2 regions of the Streptomyces sp. NPDC045701 genome follow, and region 1 is predicted to be linked to the other one. Evidence: predicted binding sites of a transcription regulator. Region 1 holds the regulator's gene; the other holds the start of a gene.
The links. The regulator HrcA, encoded in region 1, represses chaperone genes, less so after heat shock. The targets are predictions, from matches to a motif close to TTNGCACTCNGNNNNNCNGAGTGCNAA.

Region 1 (9,359 bases):
GCTGCTCCTCGACGACGCCACCGAGGCCGCCGAGGCCGCCGCCTCCATGGTCGCCGCGGCCGGTGACCTGCCCGGCGGGCCGCAGCCCCCGGCCCAGCCCCAGGCGCGGTTCCTGTCGCTGCTGTTCGGCGAGCTCGTACCGCTGGCCCCCGAGGAGGGCGGCGGGGCCCGCTGCACCCTGGCCTCCGCCGGCCACCCCCTGCCGCTGCTGCTGCGCCCGGACGGCTCCGTCACGCCCGCCGCGGTGCCCCAGGTGCTGCTCGGCGTCGTCGACGACGTCGGGTACGAGAGCCACACCTTCCACCTCGCGCCCGGCGACACCCTCCTGTGCGTCACGGACGGCGTCACCGAGCGCCGCTCCCGCACGGGCCGGATGTTCGACGACGGGGACGGCCTGGCCGAGGCCCTCGCCGGGTGCGCCGGGCTGCCTGCGCACGAGGTCGCCGAAAGGATCAAGCACGCGGTCCACGCCTTCGGCGAGACGCCGGTGTGCGACGACCTCGCGCTGCTGGTGCTCCAGGCCAGGTAGGCGCGGCGGTGACGGACAATGGGCGGTATGCCTTCCGTACTGCCCGATGGTGAGCCCATGCCCGAGGACGGCGCGCTGCCCGCGTCCGCCCTGCTCGGGGCCGGTGAGCGACCCCTCGGGTTCTATCTGCACGTGCCGTACTGCGCGACCCGCTGCGGCTACTGCGACTTCAACACCTACACCGCCACCGAGCTGCGCGGCTCCGGCGGTGTCCTCGCCTCCCGCGACAACTACGCGGTCACGCTGACCGACGAGGTGCGGCTCGCGCGGAAGGTGCTGGGCGACGACCCGCGCCCCGTGCGGACCGTGTTCGTCGGCGGCGGCACGCCCACGCTGCTCGCCGCCGCCGACCTGGTGCGCATGCTGGGCGCGATCCGGGACGAGTTCGGCCTCGCGGACGACGCCGAGATCACCACCGAGGCGAACCCGGAGTCCGTCGGCCCCGCGTACCTCGCCGAGCTGCGCGAAGGCGGCTTCAACCGGATCTCCTTCGGGATGCAGAGCGCCCGGCAGCACGTCCTGAGGGTGCTCGACCGCACGCACACCCCCGGGCGGCCGGAGGCCTGCGTCGCGGAGGCGCGCGCGGCCGGGTTCGAGCACGTCAACCTGGACCTCATCTACGGCACGCCGGGGGAGAGCGACGACGACTGGCGGGCCTCGCTCGACGCGGCGATCGGCGCGGGTCCGGACCACGTCAGCGCGTACGCCCTGATCGTGGAGGAGGGCACGCAGCTGGCGCGGCGCATCCGGCGCGGCGAGGTGCCGATGACGGACGACGACGTCGACGCCGACCGGTACCTGATCGCGGAGGACGTGCTGTCCGGCGCGGGCTTCTCCTGGTACGAGGTGTCCAACTGGGCCACCTCGGACGCGGGGCGGTGCCTGCACAACGAGCTGTACTGGCGCGGCGCCGACTGGTGGGGCGCGGGACCCGGCGCGCACAGCCACGTCGGGGGCGTGCGCTGGTGGAACGTGAAGCACCCCGGCGCGTACGCCGCCGCTCTGGCCGGGGGGCGGTCGCCCGGCGCGGGGCGCGAGGTGCTGTCGGAGGAGGACCGGCGGGTGGAGCGGGTGCTGCTGGAGCTGCGGCTGCGCGAGGGGTGCGAGCTGTCACTGCTCAGGCCCGCGGGGCTGGCCGCCGCCGGGCGCGCGGTGAGTGACGGGCTCCTGGACCCCGGTCCCTACGCGGAGGGGCGGGCCGTCCTGACGCTGCGGGGCCGGCTGCTGGCCGACGCGGTGGTGCGGGACCTGGTGGACTAGGTCCGACGGGCGCGGCCGGGGCGCCGCGGCGGGGAGCGGCCGGCGCGCCGGTGGCGGCGAGAGGGCGCGGCAGCCGTCACCCGGCCGCCTCGCCGACCGTCACGTGGTCGATCAGCCGCTCCACCGCGCCCAGCAGCTCGGATTCCAGGTCCTTGTAGGAGTGGACCTTCGACAGGATGTGCTGCCAGGCGGCGCCGGTGTTCTCCGGCCACCCCAGGGCGCGGCACACGCCCGTCTTCCAGTCCTGGCCGCGCGGGACGGCCGGCCACGCCCGGATGCCCACCGAGGAGGGCTTCACGGCCTCCCAGATGTCGATGTACGGGTGCCCCACCACCAGGGTGTGCCCGTCCGTGACGGAGGCGGCGATGCGGGACTCCTTGGAGCCGGGGACCAGGTGGTCCACCAGCACCCCCAGGCGGGCGTCCGGGCCGGGCCCGAATTCCCGGACGACGGCCGGGAGGTCGTCGACGCCCTCCAGGTACTCGACCACCACGCCCTCGACGCGCAGGTCGTCACCCCACACCCGCTCCACCAGCTCCGCGTCGTGCCGGCCCTCCACGTAGATGCGCCCCGCGCGGGCCACACGCGCGCGTGCGCCCGGTACGGCGATCGAGCCCGAGGCGGTCCGCGACGGCCGCGCGGGGCCGGCCGCCGGGCGCACCAGCGTCACCGGGCGCCCCTCCAGCAGGAAGCCGCGAGGCGCCAGCGGGAACACCCGGTGCTTGCCGAACCGGTCCTCCAGGGTCACCGTGCCCGCCTCACAGCCGATCACCGCCCCGCAGAACCCGGTGCTCACCTCCTCGACCACCAGGTCCGGTTCGGCGGGTACCTCCGGCACCGGGGCCGAACGCTTCCAGGAGGGCGTCAGGTCAGGGTCGTAAGCGCGCATCCGCCAGACGCTACGACACCCCGAAGCGGCGGGCCAGTTCCGCGCGCTGGGCGCGTACGAAGCCGGCGTCGACGACGGCTCCGTGCCCGGGGACGTACACCGCGTCCTCGCCGCCCAGTTCCAGCAGCCGGTCCAGCGCGGCCGGCCAGCGCGACGGGACGGCGTCCGGCCCGGCCTGGGGGTCGCCCGACTCCTCCACCAGGTCCCCGCACAGGACGACCTTCCGGGAGCCCGGCACCAGGACGGCCAGGTCGTGGCCGCTGTGGCCCGGGCCCACGTTGGTCAGCAGCACCTGCCGCCCGCCCAGCTCCAGCGTCCACTCGCCGCACACCAGGTGGTGCGGGGCGACCAGGACGTCGGTCGCCTCCACGGCGTCCGCCTCGGCCACGCCGTGCCGTACGGCGTCCGCCCGCAGCCCGTCCCGGTCCCCGGCCAGCACGGTGTCGACGCCGACCGCCCCGTACACCTCCGTGCCGGAGAACGCGGCCGTGCCGAGCACGTGATCGAAATGGGGGTGGCTCAGTGCGATGTGCGTCACTCTCCGGTCGCCCATGAGCGCCTGGGCCTGCGCCCGGATCTCGGCCCCCTCACGGAGCGTGGCGCCCGTGTCGTACAAGAGGGCGCCGTCCTCGCCGACCACCAACGCGGTGGTCGCGTCCCACACCGGAAGCCTCCTGCGGCCCACGCCGTCACCGAGACGCTCCCACCCGAAGTCTTCCCAACTGACGTCCATACCGCGACGCTATCGGCATCCACCAGCGTCGTCGCGCGGTAGCGTGGTCGGCCGCCCTTGCTAGGGGCGTACCCCGGCGCCGTACACTTGCCGGGGGAAGGTTGGCACTCGGGCATGGTGAGTGCCAGCGAAGCAGGAGGAACCACGGCAAGCTGGAGGTGCGCGCGGTGCTCAGCGAACGCAGACTCGAGGTCTTGCGCGCCATCGTCCAGGACTACGTGGGCACCGAGGAGCCGGTCGGCTCCAAGGCGCTCACGGAGCGCCACAACCTCGGCGTCTCGCCCGCCACCGTGCGCAACGACATGGCGGTGCTGGAGGACGAGGGCTTCATCGCCCAGCCCCACACCAGCGCCGGCCGCATCCCCACCGACAAGGGCTACCGCCTCTTCGTCGACCGGCTCGCCGGTGTCAAGCCGCTGTCGTCGCCGGAGCGGCGCGCCATCCAGAACTTCCTGGACGGCGCGGTCGACCTCGACGACGTCGTCGGCCGTACGGTGCGGCTGCTCGCGCAGCTGACCCGGCAGGTCGCGGTCGTGCAGTACCCGTCCCTGACCCGGTCCACCGTGCGCCACGTGGAGCTGCTGTCGCTGGCCCCCGCCCGGCTGATGCTCGTCCTGATCACCGACACCGGGCGCGTGGAGCAGCGCATGGTCGACTGCCCCGCGCCGTTCGGCGAGACGTCGGTGGCCGACCTGCGGGCGCGGCTGAACAGCCGCGTGGTGGGGCGGCGCTTCACGGACGTGCCGCAGCTGGTCCAGGACCTCCCCGAGTCCTTCGAGGCGGAGGACCGGGGCACCGTCTCCACGGTGCTGGCCACGCTGCTGGAGACCCTGGTGGAGGAGACCGAGGAGCGGCTGATGATCGGCGGCACCGCCAATCTCACCCGCTTCGGGCACGACTTCCCCCTGACGATCCGGCCGGTGCTGGAGGCGCTGGAGGAGCAGGTGGTGCTCCTCAAGCTGCTCGGCGAGGCCAAGGACTCGGCCATGACCGTACGTATCGGGCACGAGAACGCCCATGAGGGCCTCAACTCCACGTCCGTCGTCGCGGTCGGCTACGGTTCGGGCGACGAGGCAGTCGCCAAACTCGGCGTGGTCGGACCGACCCGCATGGACTACCCCGGAACGATGGGAGCGGTACGCGCAGTGGCACGTTACGTCGGACAGATCCTGGCGGAGTCGTAAGTGGCCACGGACTACTACGCCGTACTCGGCGTACGCCGCGACGCGTCCCAGGACGAGATCAAGAAGGCGTTCCGGAGGCTCGCCCGCGAGCTGCACCCGGACGTCAACCCCGATCCGAAGACGCAGGAGCGGTTCAAGGAGATCAACGCCGCTTACGAGGTGCTGTCGGACCCGCAGAAGAAGCAGGTCTACGACCTCGGCGGTGACCCGCTGTCCGCCTCCGGCGGCGGTGCGGGCGCGGGCGGCTTCGGCGCCGGCGGCTTCGGGAACTTCTCCGACATCATGGACGCCTTCTTCGGGACGGCGTCCCAGCGCGGGCCCCGGTCGCGGACGCGGCGCGGCCAGGACGCGATGATCCGTCTGGAGATCGACCTCAACGAGGCGGCCTTCGGCACGACCAAGGACATCCAGGTCGACACGGCCGTGGTCTGCACGACCTGTTCCGGCGAGGGCGCCGCGCCCGGTACGTCGGCCCAGACGTGCGACATGTGCCGCGGCCGGGGCGAGGTGTCCCAGGTCACCCGGTCCTTCCTGGGCCAGGTCATGACGTCCCGCCCCTGCCCGCAGTGCCAGGGCTTCGGCACCGTGGTGCCCACCCCGTGCCCGGAGTGCGCGGGCGACGGCCGGGTCCGGTCCCGCCGTACGCTCACGGTCAAGATCCCTGCCGGTGTGGACAACGGCACCCGCATCCAGCTCGCCGGCGAGGGCGAGGTCGGCCCGGGCGGCGGCCCGGCGGGCGACCTGTACGTCGAGATCCACGAGCTGCCGCACCCGGTGTTCCAGCGGCGCGGCGACGACCTGCACTGCACGGTGACCATCCCCATGACGGCGGCCTCGCTGGGCACCAAGTGCCCGCTGGAGACGCTGGACGGGCTGGAGGAGGTCGACGTCCGTCCCGGCACGCAGTCGGGCCAGTCGATCCCGCTGCACGGGCGCGGCGTCACGCACCTGCGGGGCGGCGGACGCGGTGACCTCATCGTGCACGTCGAGGTGCAGACCCCCTCGAAGCTGGACCCGGAGCAGGAGAGGCTGCTGCGGGAGCTGGCGAAGCTGCGCGGTGAGGAGCGGCCGACCGGCCAGTTCCAGCCGGGGCAGCAGGGGCTGTTCTCCCGCCTCAAGGACGCGTTCAACGGGCGGTGAGCCCTCGGGGTTCGGTGCGGGTGCGGGGGCGTGACACCATGCGTGCATGTCCTCCGCACTGACCGATCTCTGCCGGTACCCGATCGTGCAGGCGCCCATGGCGGGCGGCGCCTCCTGTCCGCAGCTCGCCGCGGCCGTGTCCGAGGCCGGCGGGCTGGGCTTTCTGGCCGCCGGGTACAAGACCGCCGACGGCATGTACCAGGAGATCAAGCAGGTCCGCGGGCTGACCTCGCGGCCCTTCGGCGTCAATCTGTTCATGCCGCAGCCCGGGCAGGCCGACCAGTCGGCCGTCGACGTCTACCGGCACCAGCTCGCCGGCGAGGCCACCTGGTACGAGACGCCGCTCGGCGACCCCGACGCGGGCCGCGACGACGGGTACGAGGCCAAGCTGGCCATCCTGCTGGACGACCCGGTCCCGATGGTGTCGTTCACCTTCGGGTGCCCAGCCCCCGAGACGGTCGCCGCGTTCGCCCGCGCCGGAACGGTCACCGTCGTGACGGTCACGTCGCCCGAGGAGGCCGAGGCCGCGCGGCGGGCGGGTGCCGACGCCGTGTGCGTCCAGGGAGTCGAGGCGGGCGGCCACCAGGGCACGCACCGCGACGACCCGGAGAGCGGCGGGTGCGGCACGGGCCTGCTGTCACTGATCGCGCTGGTGAAGGAGGCCGTGCCGCTGCCGATCGTCGCCGCGGGCGGCCTGATGCGCGGCAGCCAGATCGCCGCCGTCCTCGCGGCGGGCGCCGAGGCCGCGCAGCTCGGCACCGCGTTCCTGGTGTGCCCCGAGTCGGGCGCGCACGCCCTGCACAAGCAGGCCATGACCAACCCGCTGTTCGTCCGCACCGAGCTGACGCGGGCGTTCTCGGGGCGCCCGGCCCGGGGCCTGGTCAACCGGTTCATGCACGAGCACGGTCCGTACGCCCCGGCCGCGTACCCCGAGGTGCACCATCTGACGAGCGGGCTGCGCAAGGCCGCCGCCAAGGCGGGCGACCCGCAGGGCATGGCGCTGTGGGCGGGGCAGGGCCACCGGATGGCGCGCGAGCTGCCCGCCGGGCGGCTGGTGGAGGTCCTCGCCGCGGAGCTGGACGCCTCGGTGGCGTCCCTGGCGCTGCGGGGCGTGGCGTCATGACCGCCCCCGTCTTCCTGGTCGACCGCGTCTCCGGCGGGACGGTCGTCCTCGACGGGCCCGAGGGGCGGCACGCGGTGTCGGTGCGGCGGCTGCGGGTGGGCGAGGACGTCGTCCTGACGGACGGCGCCGGTTCCGGCGCGTACGGCACGGTCGCGGCCGTCGAGGGCAAGGACCGCCTGGAGGTGACGGTGGCCGAGGTCCGTACGGAGCCCGAGCCCTCGCCCCGCATCACCGTCGTCCAGGCCCTCCCCAAGGGCGACCGGGGCGAGCTGGCGGTGGAGACGATGACCGAGACGGGCGTGGACGCGATCGTGCCGTGGGCGGCGTCCCGCTGCATCACGCAGTGGAAGGGCGACCGCGGCCTGAAGGCGCTCGGCAAGTGGCGGGCCACCGCGCGCGAGGCGGGCAAGCAGTCGCGCAGGCTCCGTTTCCCCGACGTCGCGGACGCGGCGTCGACCAAGCAGGTCGCCCGGCTGCTCGCCGCGGCCGACTTCGCCGCCGTCCTCCACGAGGAGGGCGCCGAGCCGCTGGCCGGCGCCGAACTGCCCGCCACCGGCGACATCGTGCTCGTCGTCGGCCCCGAAGGGGGCGTGGCGCCCGACGAGTTGGCGGCCTTCGCCGAGGCGGGCGCGAAGCCCTACCGGCTCGGCCGCAGCGTGCTGCGCACCTCCACCGCCGGGACGGCCGCCACCGCGCTGCTGCTGGGGCGCACCGGCCGCTGGTCCTGAGAGGCCGCGGCCGGCGACCGGGGCGTCGCGCCGAACAGCGGCGCGGCCACGGTCACGTCGCACCGCCTTTCACAGGAGGGGCCCACCGGCCCGGTTGTCGTACCGGGTCCGTAGGGTGACGGCATGTCCGACGAGTCTCCCCTCATCCGCAGCCTGCGCGCCGCCGTCGCCGCCGCGCCCGACGACGTCCCCCTGCGGCTGCACCTCGCCGAACTCCTCCTCCAGGCGGGGCGCACCGACGAAGCCGTGACCGAGGCGGCCGTCGCCCTCCAGCACGCGCCCGGTGACGCGGACGCCCGCGCGCTGATGGGCCGCGCCATGGGCATGCCGCCCGCGCCCCCCGCCCCGGCGTCCCCCGACGCCCCGCCCGCGTCCCGGCTCCCGTACGCGCCCGCCCCCGAGCACTCCGGGCCCCCGGACCACCCCGGGCACCGCGAGGACTTCGACTGGGCCGCCGCCGAGCAGGAGGTCGGCGGCATCGTGCCGCCCCGGTTCGTGGACGGCACCGAGGCGCCCCTCACCGTCGACGGCCTCGGCGACGACCCGGACGGCGCCGACGCCTGGGACGTCGACGCGCCCGGCGCCGTACGGCTCGCGGACGTCGGCGGGATGCAGGAGGTCAAGGACCGCCTGGAGGCGGCGTTCCTGGCGCCCATGCGCAACCCCGAGCTGCGCAAGCTGTACGGCAAGAGCCTGCGCGGCGGTCTCCTGCTGTACGGGCCGCCCGGCTGCGGCAAGACGTTCATCGCCCGAGCGGTCGCCGGCGAGCTCGGCGCCGGCTTCCTGTCGATCTCGCTGAGCGACATCCTCGACATGTACATCGGCGCCTCCGAGAAGAACGTCCACGACATCTTCGAGACCGCCCGGGCCCAGGCCCCGTGCGTCGTCTTCCTCGACGAGCTGGACGCGCTCGGCGCCAAGCGCAGCCGCAGCCACCACAGCGGGCTGCGCAACGTCGTCAACCAGTTGCTGACCGAACTGGACGGCATCGCCGCCGACAGCAACGACGGCGTGTTCGTCCTGGCCGCCACCAACGTCCCCTGGGACGTGGACATCGCGCTGCGCCGCCCCGGCCGCCTCGACCGCACGCTGCTCGTCCTGCCGCCGGACGCCACCGCACGCGAGGCGATCCTCCGCTACCACCTGCGCGACCGGCCCATCGAGGCCGTGGACCTGGGCAAGCTCGTCAAGGCCACGGAGGACTTCTCCGGCGCCGACCTCGCCCACGTCTGCGAGAGCGCCGCCGAGACCGCGCTGCTCGACTCGGCCCGCACCGGCACCGTGCGGATGATCAACACCCGGGACCTGATGGGCGCGGCCAAGCAGATCCGGCCGTCCACCGACCCCTGGTTCGCCGCCGCGCGCAACGTGGCGACGTTCGCCAACGACGGCGGCATGTACGACGACCTCCTGGCGTACCTGAAGAGGAAGCGCAAACTGTGACCACCCCGCCGTCGCAGACGCTGGACCGGGCCGAGGCGCTGTACGACCTGGAGCGCTACGAACAGGCCGCGGCCCTCACCGCCCAGCACCTCGCCCAGCACCCGGACGACGCCCCGGCGCTCTCCCTGCTCGCCCGCTGCCGCCGCCACCTCGGCGACCGCGCGGAGGCGCTGCGCCTCGCCGACGAGGCGCTGCGCGCCGACCCCGAGCTGCCGTCGGCGTGGTTCCTGCGCGCCGACCTGCTGGCCCACGGCCCGGCCGGCGGCCCGCAGTGGGCGGCGGCGGAGGACTCCGCCCGGCGCGGCCTCGCCCTCGTACCGCACCACTGGA
Region 2 (9,359 bases), on a different contig from region 1:
AACCTCGTCGGGAAGGGCCTGACCGGCCCCGTCGCCCCCGGCGAGCTCGACCGGCAGGAGGCGTTCGACGCCTTCGTCCAGGGCGACGTCGGCATGCTCAACGGCCACCCCACGCTGATGGACGCCGCCGAGAAGGCCGGCGTGGACGTCGGCAAGGTGCCGCTGCCGAGCCCCGACGGCGAGGGCCGGCCGTCGATGGGCGTGGCGGACTGGATGATGGCGTTCAAGCAGAACGGCCACCGCAAGGAGATCGGCGAGTTCCTCACGTACGTCTACGAGGACAAGAACGTGCTCGCCTTCTCCGACCGGTACGACATCCTCCCGGTGACCTCCACCGCCACCTCCACGATGCGCGACGACCCCAAGCACCGTGCGCTGTGGCCGTTCCTGGAGGAGCTGCCCACGTCCGAGCTGTACCCGGTCGGCCACACCTCCTGGGCGAAGGTCAGCGAGAGCGTCAAGAAGAACATCGGCAAGGCCGTCGCGCCGGGCGGCGACCCCGAAGCGGTGCTGTCGGGCATCGCGCGGGACGCCAAGGACGCGGAGGCGGACGAGTAACTATGTTGCTCATATGACCGCTTCTCCTCCCCCGACGGGCCCGGACCTCACCGACCGGGACCGCGCCGTCCTCGCCGTGGAACGGCGCTCCTGGCCCGGGCCCGGCGCCAAGGAACGCGCGATACGCGAGCAACTGGGCCTGTCGCCCACCCGCTACTACCAGCTGCTCAACGCCCTGCTCGACGACCCGAGGGCCCTCGCGCACGACCCCGTGACCGTCAACCGGCTGCGGCGGCTGCGGGCGTCGCGGGACGCGCGGCGGTAGGTGTGCGGGGCCGGGGCCCTGGATAGGTTTCCGGGCATGGGCACCCAACCGGAATCCTTGCCGCGTCCCGCCACGTCCGCCGGCCGTGAGGGCCTGGCCGCGTTCCTGGCCCACCCCGGCCGGGCGGTCGTCGCGCTCGACTTCGACGGCACCCTCGCCGACATCGTGGACGACCCCGAGCAGGCCAGGGCGCACCCCGGAGCGGTCCCCGCCATCGCCGCGCTCGCGCCGCGCGTCGCGTCCGTGGTGGTCATCACCGGCCGGCCGGCCGGGGTGGCCGTGCGGTACGGCGGCTTCGCCGGGGTGCCGGGGCTGGAGCACCTGGTGGTCCTCGGCCACTACGGCGCCGAGCGGTGGGACGCCGTCACCGGCACCGTCCGGGCCGCCCCCGAGCACCCGGGCGTCGCGGCCGTCCGGGCCGAACTGCCCGGCTTCCTCGACCGGGCGGGCGCCTGGCGCGGCACCTGGATCGAGGAGAAGGGCCGCGCGGTGGCCGTCCACACCCGCCGCGCGGAGGACCCCCAGGCGGCGTTCGACGCGCTGCGCGACCCGCTGGCCGACCTGGCCGCCCGGCACGGTCTGGTCCTCGAACCGGGCCGCATGGTCCTGGAACTGCGCCCCCCGGGCGTCGACAAGGGCGTGGCGCTCACCGAGTACGTCCGGGAGACCGGCGCGGAGACGGTCGTGTACGCGGGCGACGACCTGGGCGACCTGCCCGCGTTCGCCGCCGTCGAGAAGCTGCGCTCCGACGGCCTGTCCGGCCTGCTGGTGTGCAGCGGCAGCGACGAGGTCGCCGAGGTCGCCCAACGCGCCGACCTCCAGGTCCCGGGCCCCTCCGGGGTGGCCGCGTTCCTGTCCGCGCTGGCGGCCCACGCCGACGTGACGTAGATCGATACCACCCGCGGACGGGTGCGGGTCATACGTGCCTGACCGGCTCCGGGCCCGCCGGACGGGAAGGTGACCCCTCCCGTCCGGCGAGCCCCGCGGGACCGGGGGGCCGGGGGCGGCGGGCGCCGGTCAGGGGCGCAGGGCGGTGAGCTGGTCGAGGAACCAGCGGGCCGGGGGGAGGGACGTGGCGGCGGCGGCCAGGCGCTTGGTGCGGTCCGCGCGCTCGGCGGGCGGCATGGACAGCGCCTCGTGGAGGGCGTCGGCGGTACCGGTCACGTCGTACGGGTTCACCGTGATGGCGTCGTCGCGCAGCTCCTCGTACGCGCCCGCCTCCCGGGACAGCACCAGCGCGCAGCCCGCGTCGGAGACGACGGGGACCTCCTTGGCGACGAGGTTCATGCCGTCCCGGATCGGGTTGACCAGCGCCACGTCCGCCAGCCGGTACGCGGCCAGCGAGCGGGCGAAGTCGTCCTCGACGTGCAGGATCACCGGGGTCCAGCCGTCGCGGCCGTACTCCGCGTTGATCTCGTCCGCGAGGCGGGAGACCTGGGCGGTGTACTCGCGGTAGACGGGCAGGTCCTGGCGGGAGGGGTAGGCGAACGCCAGGTGCACCACGCGCTCGTGCCACTCGGGGTGCTCGGCCAGCAGGTGCCGGTAGGCCAGCAGGCCGCGGACGATGTTCTTGGACAGTTCCGTGCGGTCGACGCGGACGATCGTCCTGCGGTCCGGGCCGATCTGCTCGCGCAGCATCGCCATCCGGTCGTCCACGTCCGGGCGCCGGGACCGTTCGCGGAGGAAGTCGCCGTCCGCGCCGAGGCCGTGCACACCCAGGTGGGTGCGGTGGGCCTGCCCGTGCGACTGGTACCGCACGCTCGGCGACTGGTCCTTCGGCCAGTGCGTCGTCACGTCCATGTCCCGCAGGGACGCCGCGCAGCAGTCCTGGAACGCCTTCAGCCAGCGCCAGGTCAGGAAGCCGAGCCGGTCCGCGCCGAGCATGCCCAGGAGGAGTTCCTCGGCGATGTCGTCGGGGAGCATGGAGAAGTACTCCGGCGGTGCCCACGGCGTGTGCGAGAAGTGCCCGATGCGCAGGTCGGGGCGGAGCTCGCGGAGCATGCCGGGGACGAGGGCCAGGTGGTAGTCCTGGACGATCACGACCGCGCCGTCCGCCGCCTCCTCGGCGAGCGCCTCGGCGAAGGCGCGGTTGTAGAGGCGGTAGGACGCCCACCGGCGGCGGAACTCCGCGTCGAAGACCGGTTCCAGTGGCGTCTGGTACAGCATGTGGTTCACGAACCACAGCACGGAGTTCGCGATGCCGTTGTACGCGTCCGCGTGCACCGCCGCGTCGATGTCGAGCATCTTCACGCCCGGCTCGGCCGCGACGCCCTGCCGCACCGCCTGCCGGTCGCCGTCGCTCAGCGCCGCGCACACCCACAGGGCGCCCGCCTCCGGCCCGATCGCGGACAGTCCCGACACCAGTCCGCCCCCGCCGCGCCGGGCGTCGAACGTCCCGTCCTCACGTGGCACGTAGCTGACGGGACCGCGGTTCGAGGCGACAAGAATCTGGGCTGCCATGGAGACGAACCTAGCCCGTAGCGGAAACGCTCAAACGTACGGCGCTCACGCCACGCGCCGGTGCCGCGCGTACTCGGCCACCTCGGTCATCGGCGGGCGCTCCTCGGTGTCGACGTCATGGGTGCGCGGGACGAAGCCCGCGTCCCCGCGGTCGAACTGCGTCAGCCGCGGCCGCACCAGGTGCCCGCGCGACAGCCGCAGCTGCGCCGTGCGGTAGATCGCCGCCGCCATCCGGCCCAGTGCCCGCTCGTCCTGGTGCCGGTGCTTGCGCACCCCCACGTCCACCTGCGCCAGGGCGTCGAGGCCCACGGTGTGCAGGGCGTCCACCAGCAGGCCGAGCTCCACCCCGTACCCCACCGGGAAGGGGAGCCGTTCCAGCAGCGAGCGGCGCGCCGCGTACTCGCCGCCCAGCGGCTGCACGAATCCGGCCAGCCGCGGCCAGTGCAGGTTCAGCAGCGGCCGCGCCACCAGCTCGGTCACCCGGCCGCCCTGGCCGGGCGAGCCGGCCAGGGGCCGGTCGTACATGGCCTTGACGAACTGGACGGACGGGTCGGTGAGGAGCGGGCCGACGATCCCGGTGACGAAGTCGGCCGAGAAGTCGCGCAGGTCGGCGTCGACGAAGCAGACGATGTCGCCGCTGGTGGCGAGGAGGGAGCGCCACAGGACCTCGCCCTTGCCGGGGAGCGCGGGTATGCGGGGGAGGATGGCGTCCCGGTGCACCACGCGCGCCCCGGCCGCGGCGGCGACCTCCGAGGTCCGGTCGGTGGAGCCCGAGTCGATCACCACGAGTTCGTCGACGAGCGGGACGGGGCCGGACATCAGTTCGCGGCGGACGACGGTGACGATGTCGCCGACCGTCGCCTCCTCGTTCAGCGCCGGCAGGACGACACTGACGGTCGTGCCGTGCTTGGCCGCGAGCAGCCGGTCGAGCGGTCGATCGGCCACGGACCAGGACCGCCGCTCCAGCCAGCGCTCCACCTCTTCCAGCACGTGATCTCCATCTCGCGTATCGGACGACCGTCTCGAGCGTCCAGGGGTTCGGTTACAGTCTTGAACAACGCGGACGACCGTCGTATGTCGGGTCCCCGCGTTGGCTGCACAAGCACCGCCACAATCGAATACCGCTCATCCAGAGGGGCAGAGGGACACGGCCCGTTGAAGCCCCGGCAACCCTCCAGTCGGCACTCGCAACGTCTTGCGCGAGGCCCCGGCTAGGGAAGGTGCCAAATCCGTCTCATGGCGAAGTGCGCCATGAGGAAGATGAGGAGAAAGGGCCTCGCCTCCATGGCTGTACAGACTGTCGCCACCGCCAAGAACGTCGACCTCGGGCCTGCTTCCGCCCTCTCCTGTCGCGAATGCGGCGAGCGTTTCGAGCTCGGTCCCATTTTCGCCTGTGAGCTGTGTTTCGGGCCTCTAGAGATCGCCTACGACCTGCCGGTCGGCGACCCCGAGGCGCTCCGCGAGCGGATCGAGGCCGGACCCGCGAACATCTGGCGGTACGCGCCGCTGCTGCCCGTCCCGGCGGACGTCGCCGGCAAGCCGAACCTGAACCCCGGCTGGACCAAGCTCGTCCAGGCCGACAACCTGGCGCGTGAGCTGGGCGTCGAGCCGGGCAAGCTGTTCGTCAAGGACGACTCGGGCAACCCGACGCACTCCTTCAAGGACCGGGTCGTCGCCCAGGCCCTGGAGGCCGCCCGCGCCTTCGGCTTCACCACCCTGTCCTGCTCCTCCACCGGCAACCTGGCGGGTGCCGTCGGCGCCGCCGCCGCCCGTGCCGGCTTCCGGTCCTGCGTGTTCATCCCGCACGACCTGGAGCAGGGCAAGGTCGTCATGGCCGCCGTCTACGGCGGTGACCTCGTCGGCATCGAGGGCACCTACGACGACGTCAACCGTTTCTGCTCCGAGCTCATCGGCGACCCGCTGGGCGAGGGCTGGGGCTTCGTGAACGTCAACCTGCGGCCGTACTACGCCGAGGGGTCGAAGACCCTCGCGTACGAGATCTGCGAGCAGCTTGGCTGGCGGCTGCCCGACCAGCTGGTGATCCCGATCGCGTCCGGCTCGCAGCTGACGAAGATCGACAAGGGGTTGCAGGAGCTGATCAAGCTGGGTCTGGTCGAGGACAGGCCGTACAAGATCTTCGGTGCCCAGGCGGAGGGCTGCTCCCCGGTGTCGGCGGCCTTCAAGGCCGGCCACGACGTCGTACGCCCCCAGAAGCCGAACACCATCGCCAAGTCGCTCGCCATCGGCAACCCGGCGGACGGCCCGTACGTCCTGGACATCGCCCGCCGCACCGGCGGAGCGGTGGAGGACGTCGACGACGAGCAGGTGGTCGACGCGATCAAGCTGCTGGCCCGTACGGAGGGCATCTTCGCCGAGACGGCGGGTGGTGTCACCGTGGGCGTGACGAGGAAGCTGATCGAGGCGGGCGCCCTGGACCCGTCGCTGACCACCGTCGTGCTCAACACGGGCGACGGCCTGAAGACCCTCGACGCGGTGGCCCCGACCACCGGCCCGACCGCGACCATCCGCCCGAGCCTGGACGCGTTCCGCGCCGCCGGCCTCGCCTGAACGACTGAAAGGCAGCACCACGACATGAGCGTCAACGTCCGCATCCCCACCATCCTCCGCACGTACACGGGCGGCCAGGCCGAGGTCACGGCGGAGGGCGCGACCCTCTCCGAGGTCATCGAGTCGCTGGAGAAGAACCACCCGGGCATCGCCGCCCGCGTCCTGGACGACCAGGGCAAGCTGCGCCGCTTCGTGAACGTGTACGTCAACGACGACGACGTGCGTTTCGAGGACGGTCTGGGGACCGCCACGCCCGACGGCGCGGGCGTGTCGATCATCCCGGCCGTGGCGGGCGGCTGCTGACGTACCCGGCGCGACGGACGTTGCCCCCTCCGCGAGAGAAGCGGAGGGGGCAATTCTGCATGGTTGAGCGCGGTAGAGTTGGGGAAGTCCCCGCCGCCGCCTGTGCCGGACGCATATGAAATAGTGCGCGGCCGCGACGAGATGCAGTCAATGTACCCCCGCGAGTTGTGTCATTTGCGCCCTTTGCCGGGCCCGACTTGCCCGGGATTCTGGCCCCTTCGGCCACATTTTCCGTTCACCCGTGCTCGGAATTCTCGTCCGATTGACCTGTTGCAGACGGCAGTTGGGCAGATACATTCAGCGGCGGTCGACGCGTTCCGGCGCACGCCCGCTGGGGCATCTCCAGGCTCCCAGGGCCTGGGAACTGTCTGCGGGTGAGGTCTGACCCGGGTCCGCGAAGTGCGGTCCTGTGCAAGGGCCAGTAATAGGGGAGTTAGGCATGGCTCAGGGCACCGTCAAGTGGTTCAACGCGGAGAAGGGGTACGGCTTCATCGCGGTCGACGGTGGTGCGGATGTTTTCGTCCACTACAGCGCGATCCAGATGGACGGCTACCGCACCCTTGAAGAAGGTCAGCGAGTGGAGTTCGAGATCTCGCAGGGCCAGAAGGGTCCGCAGGCGGACATGGTCAAGCTCGCCGCCGGCTGAGAGCCGCGTCGCGATCGACCGACCATCGACTGTCGACATCGCAAGTGCCGAGGGGCTCGCGTTCCAGGGGACGCGGGCCCCTCGCGCGCGTCCGGACGCCGCCCCGGATCCATGGGGGGCGCTTGCACTCGCATGGGTCGAGTGCTAATCATTGGCGTTAGCACTCTGAAGGTGAGAGTGACAACGAAGGACCGGGTCGGCGAGGTCCGCAGGCCAGTGGGGCAAGGAACCACTTCAGGCAGGCAGACCGTCCGTCGCGGGCGCCAGCGCGGTCCGGAGCATCCACCCCAGTCCGGGAGGACCACTTCACATGGCCAAGATCATCGCGTTCGACGAGGAGGCACGGCGCGGCCTCGAGCGCGGCATGAACCAGCTCGCCGACGCCGTCAAGGTGACCCTGGGCCCCAAGGGTCGCAACGTCGTCCTCGAGAAGAAGTGGGGCGCCCCCACGATCACCAACGATGGTGTATCCATCGCCAAGGAGATCGAGCTCGAGGACCCGTACGAGAAGATCGGCGCCGAGCTGGTCAAGGAAGTCGCCAAGAAGACGGACGACGTCGCCGGTGACGGTACGACCACCGCCACCGTCCTCGCCCAGGCGCTCGTCCGCGAGGGTCTGCGCAACGTCGCCGCCGGCGCCAACCCGATGGCCCTCAAGCGCGGCATCGAGACCGCCGTCGAGGCCGTCTCCGGCGCGCTGCTGGAGCAGGCGAAGGATGTCGAGACCAAGGAGCAGATCGCTTCCACGGCCTCCATCTCCGCCGCCGACACCCAGATCGGCGAGCTCATCGCCGAGGCGATGGACAAGGTCGGCAAGGAAGGCGTCATCACCGTCGAGGAGTCCCAGACCTTCGGTCTGGAGCTGGAGCTCACCGAGGGTATGCGCTTCGACAAGGGCTACATCTCGGCGTACTTCGCCACCGACATGGAGCGTATGGAGGCGTCGCTCGACGACCCGTACATCCTGATCGTCAACTCCAAGATCTCCTCGGTGAAGGACCTGCTCCCGCTGCTGGAGAAGGTCATGCAGTCCGGCAAGCCGCTGCTGATCATCGCCGAGGACGTCGAGGGCGAGGCCCTGTCGACCCTGGTCGTCAACAAGATCCGTGGCACCTTCAAGTCCGTCGCCGTCAAGGCCCCGGGCTTCGGCGACCGCCGCAAGGCCATGCTGAACGACATCGCCATCCTCACCGGTGGCCAGGTCATCTCCGAGGAGGTCGGCCTCAAGCTCGAGAACGCCGGCCTGGACCTGCTGGGCCGCGCCCGCAAGGTCGTCATCACCAAGGACGAGACCACGATCGTCGACGGTGCCGGTGAGAGCGACCAGGTCGCGGGTCGCGTCAACCAGATCCGTGCCGAGATCGAGAACTCCGACTCGGACTACGACCGCGAGAAGCTCCAGGAGCGCCTGGCGAAGCTGGCCGGCGGCGTGGCCGTCATCAAGGCCGGTGCCGCCACCGAGGTCGAGCTCAAGGAGCGCAAGCACCGCATCGAGGACGCGGTGCGCAACGCCAAGGCCGCCGTCGAGGAGGGCATCGTCGCCGGTGGTGGCGTGGCCCTGCTCCAGGCGTCCAGCGTCTTCGAGAAGCTGGAGCTCGAGGGTGACGAGGCGACCGGTGCCAACATCGTGCGCCTGGCGCTCGAGGCCCCGCTGAAGCAGATCGCCGTCAACGGTGGTCTCGAGGGTGGCGTCATCGTCGAGAAGGTGCGCAACCTGCCCGTCGGACACGGCCTGAACGCCGCGACCGGCGAGTACGTCGACATGATCGCCGAGGGCATCATCGACCCCGCCAAGGTGACCCGTTCCGCTCTGCAGAACGCGGCCTCCATCGCGGCGCTGTTCCTCACCACCGAGGCCGTCATCGCCGACAAGCCGGAGAAGGCCGCGGCCGGTGCTCCGGGCGGCATGCCGGGCGGTGACATGGACTTCTGATCCTCACGGATCGGACGCAGTCCGCTCGTTCCGAGGGCGGTACCCCCACTCCCAGGGGGTACCGCCCTCGGGCGTTCACCGGGTGCCGTCCCGCCCCGGGGCCGGGCCGCCGAGGACGACCTACGCTGGGACCATGGCCGTCGACGTCCTGACCGAGACCGTGATCGACGCCCCGTGCGACACCGTCGCCGCGTACGCCGCCGATCCGTCGAACGCGCCCGAGTGGTACGTCAACATCGTCTCGGTCGAGTGGGAGACGGTGTCCGAGGTCGCGGTCGGGGCCAGGGCCGCGTTCGTGGCCCGCTTCCTGGGGCGGCGACTCGTTCACACGTACGAGATCGTCGCCTACGAGCCCGGCCGGCGCCTGGCGATGCGCGCGGACCAGGGACCGTTCCCGATGGAGACCACGTACACCTGGGAGCCGTACGGAGAGGACGGCACCCGCACCCGCATGACCCTCCGCAACCGGGGCGGAGGCAGCAGCCGCGTCCTGGCCGCCGCGATGCGCCGCGCCGGCCGCAAGGACCTCGCGCTGCTGCGGCACCTGATGGAGACGCGGTACGGCCCCGGAGCCTCATGAGCCCGGGACCGCGCGTCGCGCCTGTGCGCCTATCGCTTGAGGTCCG

Region 2: the regulator HrcA is predicted to act here: its motif matches at 6,922-6,948, upstream of groL (chaperonin GroEL).

The regions. Positions count from the first base shown of each region.
Region 1 covers NZ_JBWKJV010000002.1:81,145-90,503, reverse strand. The annotation lists gene AC07DW_RS02690 (SpoIIE family protein phosphatase) at 1-529, shown strand, start outside; gene hemW (radical SAM family heme chaperone HemW) at 557-1,789, shown strand; gene AC07DW_RS02680 (DUF3097 domain-containing protein) at 1,866-2,678, opposite strand; gene AC07DW_RS02675 (MBL fold metallo-hydrolase) at 2,689-3,411, opposite strand; gene hrcA (heat-inducible transcriptional repressor HrcA) at 3,579-4,595, shown strand; gene dnaJ (molecular chaperone DnaJ) at 4,596-5,735, shown strand; gene AC07DW_RS02660 (nitronate monooxygenase) at 5,782-6,858, shown strand; gene AC07DW_RS02655 (16S rRNA (uracil(1498)-N(3))-methyltransferase) at 6,855-7,586, shown strand; gene AC07DW_RS02650 (ATP-binding protein) at 7,710-9,029, shown strand; gene AC07DW_RS02645 (tetratricopeptide repeat protein) at 9,026-9,359, shown strand, end outside.
Region 2 covers NZ_JBWKJV010000020.1:780-10,138, forward strand. The annotation lists gene AC07DW_RS20865 (extracellular solute-binding protein) at 1-558, shown strand, start outside; gene AC07DW_RS20870 (DUF3263 domain-containing protein) at 572-823, shown strand; gene otsB (trehalose-phosphatase) at 860-1,711, shown strand; gene AC07DW_RS20880 (alpha,alpha-trehalose-phosphate synthase (UDP-forming)) at 1,841-3,283, opposite strand; gene AC07DW_RS20885 (glucosyl-3-phosphoglycerate synthase) at 3,329-4,273, opposite strand; SAM riboswitch class I at 4,406-4,550, shown strand; gene thrC (threonine synthase) at 4,544-5,851, shown strand; gene AC07DW_RS20895 (ubiquitin-like small modifier protein 1) at 5,876-6,154, shown strand; gene AC07DW_RS20900 (cold-shock protein) at 6,594-6,800, shown strand; gene groL (chaperonin GroEL) at 7,111-8,733, shown strand; gene AC07DW_RS20910 (SRPBCC family protein) at 8,867-9,313, shown strand; gene AC07DW_RS20915 (DUF397 domain-containing protein) at 9,343-9,359, opposite strand, start outside.